Regions from separate parts of the Paenibacillus odorifer genome, predicted to be linked through region 1. Evidence: riboswitches for the same ligand, from Rfam matches in the RefSeq annotation. Region 1 holds a riboswitch; the other holds the start of a gene.
The links. A riboswitch is a leader RNA that binds a small molecule or an ion and turns the genes downstream of it on or off. The one in region 1 is predicted to bind cyclic di-GMP.
Positions count from the first base shown of each region.

Region 1 (3,160 bases):
GAGGGGATATGAATCGTTTCAAACCAGGCGATGTCATCACCTTTAGGAACGAAGATAATCTGCTCATTACTCACCGGATTGTAGAAGCGACCGTCAATAACGCTACTGGTGAAGCTGTTTATCGCACTAAAGGCGATAACAACGACGCACCCGACATGAACCCAACCAGTTCTGCGAATGTTGTAGCTCAGTATACCGGGGTCACTGTACCCTATGTCGGTTACGCTATGAATTTCGCGGTTTCCAAAGCTGGAAGTGTAGTCCTCATGATCGTGCCTGGCTTGATGCTTCTGCTCTATGCTCTGTATACCTCTTGGAAGGCTGTAGCTGCATTAGAAAAGAAAAATACTGCCCTACTGCCAGCCTCACCGTCCCCAACAGAAACACAGCCCTAAGTTGATTGTCCACTTCCGCTTACGAACCGGAAGATACAATATATAAATTTTATAAAAAATTCAAACACAAATTTGAGGAGGAATTTTATTATGGGTATCAAGAAAACATTGGGTCTTGGCGTAGCATCTGCAGCACTGGGTTTATCATTAATCGGCGGAGGAACCTTCGCATACTTTAGCGACACTGCGCAAAGCACAGCTACATTCGCAGCGGGTACACTCGATCTGAACTCCGACCCTTCTGTCATCGTTAATATTCCTAACCTGAAACCAGGTGATACTGTAACTAAATCCTTCAAATTGAAAAACGATGGTTCGCTCGATATCGGATCTATCATTCTGAATACATCGACTCAAATCACGGATGCTAAAGGAGATAACTACTTGGATTTAGCCGAGTTCATTAAAGTTAAATTCCTTAGAAATAATGATAAAGGGGTACCTATCGTCTCTCCTGAAAATGTAGTTTATGAGACTACACTTGCTGCTTTAAAAAGTCAGCATCCGGATCTCGTAAAAAATACAGGTTGGGATCAACTCTTTACCGAAGCATCCGGTATTAAAGCCGGTACCAATGACAGCTTCTCCGTCCAATTCGAATTTGTGGAAAATAACCAAGATCAAAATATTTTCCAAGGCGATAGCTTAACACTGACTTGGGATTTCGTAGCTAAACAAGGTGCGAAAAAAGACTACTAAGATCAATAAAGTAATTTAATAAAATACTCGAAGAGCAGCAGATCCTGAATCCGGCCACGGATAAGCAGATTGCTGCTCTTCTCTTTACAATAAACTTTGTCCGATTTATTGATATTTGCTATACTAATAACAAAAATTACGGAGGGGCGTCAGCATAGTGCCACAGAATATGGGCCAACGTATCCAGCAGCTCCGCCTAGACAAGGGTTTCTCCCTATCTGAGCTTGCGGACAGAGCAGATGTGGCTAAGTCGTATCTTAGCAACGTGGAGAGAAACATCCAATCCAATCCATCCATCCAGTTTATCGAAAAGATCGCTGACGCGCTTCAGGTATCCATTCATGCCCTACTCTATGGAGAACCAAATGATGCAGAGGAATCACATTTAGATTCGGAATGGTTCCGATTGGTGCAGGAAGCTATGGACTCAGGCATTAGCAAACGCGAATTCAAAGAATTTCTGGACTATCAGAAATGGAAGCTCGATCAAAAGGATTAATACTTCCTACTAATCTGGTACGATCCTCTCTTCTACTAAATCATATCGAAAAAGGACACAGCGAAGAACCGCTGTGCCCTTTTTCGATATGTAACCCCTCTAATGTATTACTGCACGATCTGCACAGTTTTCTCATGAAAGAACTGGCGGATTTCATCTGCCTTAATGCCAGCCTTCTTAGCTGCTAATAATAAATGTACCCACTCTTGATCCAGATCAATAAACTGCTGTTCTCTGTTGCTACCCTGGTTGGACTTTTCCAAAAAATCTCCCCCTAAGATTTTACGTCCCCAGGCAATCCGGCTGTCATAGTATCTCTACCTTAGACCCGCGACTTTGTGCCCCTGCCTTTCGGCAAGTTTACCTTTTACTGGACCCTTTTCACGAAAGGATCTGCTTAAAAAACTATAAAATTACTATCTGCAATAACATTATACAAAAAGAAAGCGGAAAAGTGTGTCGATTCCTGGTTACTTTCTATTTTAAAAACGAAAAATAAAAGATTTTTTTTCAAAGATCTTGTCCGATTATCACGATACTCGTCCGTTACATAAAATAAATTGTACTAGCAAAATAAATATTTACTGACCTAATAGTTAAAAATAAGGATAATAGAATCATTTTAATAGGCCTTTAGAATGGGTAATGAGAAGAAACACCCTTCTTTTCATTAGAACAAGCTAACCTATACCATTTTGCGAACGTATTGGACGAAAGAATGAATTGATTACAGTGGCTGAAAGTAGCACAATAAGATGAGAAATGAAACCGCAATCATCACAGCTCCAGTAAGCGTTGACACAAAATGTCACGTATGGAGTTCATCCGTTAAGGAGGATGTATTCATGGCAGCCAAAGAGCCCTATAACGAATCCATTTGGAGTAAGTATTACGGACCCAATTTAGGCTACATTCAAGAAAGATATGAACAGTTTGTGAAAGATCCCTCCACCGTAGAAAATAATTATCGCGAGCTTTTTACAAATTCGGGACCCCCTCCCCTAACTCCGGATAGCGAACCGGCTCCTCAGCCGCGCATCTCGGGAGACACCGAATGGCTTAGAAAAGCAGTAAGAGCTTCCAAGCTAATCGCCAATATTCGTATATATGGCCATATGGCCGCTGAAATTGATCCGCTGGTACGCGATCAGAATCCCATGGCAAAATATCTTGAGCCTGAAACCTATGGGCTGACCCGCGAAGACCTGATTGCACTGCCTGCCACGCTTATATGGGAAAATGCGCCGAATGATGTGCATACCGGGTGGGATGCCGTGCAACGTATGCGTCAGGCATACACCAAGACTATCGCCTATGAATTCGGGCATGTGCATGAAGAAAAAGAACTGCAATGGCTAAATAGACAGGCAGAATCCACCAGCTCACCAGCACCCCTGAATAATACAGAACGCAAAGAGCTCCTGAACCGCCTGATTCAGGTAGAGCAATTTGAAACCTTCCTCCACAAGACTTTTGTAGGTCAGAAGCGTTTCAGTCTTGAAGGCAATGATGCTCTTGTGCCGATGTTAGACGAAATCGTACGCGCTGCTGCACATGACGGTGCAGA
Region 1 covers NZ_CP009428.1:426,751-429,910, reverse strand. The annotation lists gene sipW (signal peptidase I SipW) at 1-395, shown strand, start outside; gene PODO_RS01865 (TasA family protein) at 486-1,094, shown strand; gene PODO_RS01860 (helix-turn-helix domain-containing protein) at 1,264-1,593, shown strand; gene PODO_RS30840 (anti-repressor SinI family protein) at 1,701-1,856, opposite strand; cyclic di-GMP riboswitch class I at 1,884-1,968, opposite strand; gene PODO_RS01855 (2-oxoglutarate dehydrogenase E1 component) at 2,439-3,160, shown strand, end outside.

Region 2 (3,160 bases), 120 kb from region 1:
AAGGAGAGCAAGATTACACAACGCGAGATCGAGATCCGTGGCATCCGTGACAAACGTCCAACATAAACAAAGGGGATAAATATCATGCGGTGTATAACAATACGGCAGCCTTGGGCGACCTTAATTGCTCTTGGTGAAAAAGAGTTTGAAACTCGTTCATGGAGAACAGCCTACCGCGGCGAGTTAGGCATCCATGCCGGAATGAGGATTGACAAAAAGATTTGTGAACAGGAACCGTACAAAGCAGTATTGGCGAAACATGGCTATACAGCGAATAATTTGCCTACAGGAGCTATTATTGCTACAGGTCAGCTCGCGGGATGTTATGTGGTTACTCCAGAGGTGGATTTAAGGGAATGGATCAATGGGAACGAATATGATTTTGGCGACTATAGCGAAGGACGTTTTGCCTGGAAGCTTGAAGAGGTTCACTCACTGCGCCATCCAATTCCAGCCAAAGGTCGGCTAAGCTTGTGGGAGCATTCGGATCACTTCTGAACGGCGAATGATATTTTTAATGTAATTTTTATGTGCCTATCAGCTTTTTTTCAGGTTCGAGGTATATATTGAAGACACCAAACACCCCCCAGTGTTTTGTGGTATATCTCTCTCAGGTCTTGCCAACTCCCATGGTAAGGCCTATTTTTTTGTTCACTAATTGATTGGGGGGAGAGTAGAGCGGCTTCTATACAGCTTTATTTAATCTGATACTGTTCTTCGTAACTCTTAAAAGAGGAAATATCCAGCCCTAGGTATCTGCGCATATGGATGGCAGCCTGAGCCGCAACAATGTCATTCAACAGCAGCATTCGTTCGTGATAGCCACGACATATATACTTGGCTTCAATTCCCGTATTAAGTCTGTTTTGCTCATACACCTTGATTCCCCGTCTTCTCATTTCTGCACGAACATCCCTTAGATCTGTTGTAGCTACTGCAGCAGCTGTTCCAAGCACCTCCAGATAAGGGGCGGGTGTTCGTAAGTGTGTAGATAAAATGGCGGAGTCCCGTTCGAAAGCTGATAAAATCATCGGAAGCAATAAATAAGATTTCACCAGCATGTTGTCCCTGCTTTCTGCTCTATGCATGAATCTCATCACCTCTAATAGGAACGTATATTCGTATTCTACCCCGATATTCCAAAAATAATCAATGGTATTTCTAAACAGCTTATCCAATGTGATTAAATTCACAACTAAATAACGAAGAATAAATTATATTAAAATTGTAATAATAAAAATTAATGTATCGGACGTACATAAAGGAGAATTTATGATGGAAAAAGAGGGCAGCCTCCAGCGTGGATTGTTTTTTGGTTTAATTCTGAGTGTTCCCTTATGGATATCCATATTGGGCTATATACAGTTACTTTAAAATTTAATGAAAAACCTTATGCGAAGCGCCTTTAGGCGCTTTTTTTTGTATGGTAATAATGAGCGGAATCATCGAAAGGAATTGATTGACAATTGTGGGTGTCGGGCGCTAAACTGTTATTAATTCAAAAAGTATTAAAAGTCATAGACGGTTATTGGAGAGAATGCTTCGGCTACCAGTTCTGGACTTGCAGTGTAATACATATATATAGTCATGATAATAGCAAACCGTCTGAAAGGGCGGGACGCAAAGTCCAGGAGTCTAAAGTGTCTTAAAGGCACAATGACCGTCCGACTGCCATGAGAAGGGAATTCCACTTCTTTTTGGCGGTCTTTTTTGTTGTTAGGTCCTTTAGAGTTTCTGGTAATTATTCTGATTAATATAAATCATAGTTTTAGGAGGTGTGCCATTTGAAAAGAAGAATAAGACCGTTACTCTCGCTTGTATTAGCTGGGATTTTGACGGTAGGTAGTGGGCTTTCCTCATTAGGAGCTGGAGTTGCTGGAGCTAGTAGTTCTTCTACATTGGGAATTGCAGGGGTCTACAACGTGTTTATTCTAGGGGATATAACAACGGTTTCGGATACGGAAGGAAGGTTTGCTGCTGGAGGTAACGTTAACTTAACCAACTATAGTGTTGGAGATAGGTTGACCGCTGCTGAGGTTTCCTTGACTGACACACTTGTTGTTGGAGGGAATCTTACTTTCAACGGAGGTACTGTTTATGGGAATATCGTGCACGGGGGAGATTTTTCAGGGAATGTAACGCTCCTCAAGGGAGGTACAAAAAGACAGGGGAGTACGATTGACTTTTCAGCCGTAGGTCAGTCTTTGAAGGACAAATCAGCAGAACTTGCAGCATTGCCGGCGAATGGAACAACAGTGTACCAATATGGCAGTCTTACCCTGACAGGTACAGATCCTGCGGTCAATGTTTTTAATGTTCCAGGAGATAACGTCTCTAATACCTATGGAATTACAATAAATGTTCCTTCAGGATCTACAGCAATTATTAATATTGATGGTTCTAACGTAAAAATGAAAAACTTCGGATTTCTACCTAATAACGTGTTGAACAGCAAGAAAATTTTGCTTAACTTTAGCCAAGCTGCGTATCTGGATATGGCAGGCATAGGTGTAATGGGAAGCATACTTGCCCCCTATGCTCATGTTGATTTTATTAATGGTCAGATTAACGGTACTTTAGTGGCGGCTTCACTCAAAGGGACTGGTGGTGGTGAATTTCACCACTATCCATACGATGGTGATGAACCTGGACCAACGCCGACACCAACGCCAACAGTGACACCAACGCCAACGCCAACAGTGACACCAACGCCAACGCCAACAGTGACACCAACGCCAACGCCGACAGTGACACCAACGCCAACGCCGACAGTGACACCAACGCCAACGCCAACAGTGACACCAACGCCAACGCCGACAGTGACGCCAACACCAACACCATGTCCGACACCAACGCCGACAGTGACGCCAACACCGACGCCAACGCCTACGTCAACACCAACAGTGACGCCGACACCGACGCCAACACCAACACCGACACCGACGCCGACAGTGACACCGACGCCGACACCAACACCGACGCCAATACCAACGCCGACGCCAACAGTGACACCGACGCCGACAGTGACACCAACACCGACGCCGACAGTGACACCAACGCCGACGCCAACACCAACACCAACGCCGACGCCAACAGTGACGCCGACGCCGACACCGACACCGACACCGACACCAACACCGACGCCAATACCAACGCCGAC
Region 2 covers NZ_CP009428.1:546,643-549,802, forward strand. The annotation lists gene PODO_RS02370 (ASCH domain-containing protein) at 85-498, shown strand; gene PODO_RS02375 (YhjD family protein) at 696-1,193, opposite strand; cyclic di-GMP riboswitch class I at 1,586-1,676, shown strand; gene PODO_RS30860 (choice-of-anchor A family protein) at 1,785-3,160, shown strand, end outside.
Region 2: it holds a riboswitch for cyclic di-GMP, as region 1 does, so the genes downstream of both, PODO_RS30860 (choice-of-anchor A family protein) here and PODO_RS30840 (anti-repressor SinI family protein) in region 1, are expected to answer to the same signal.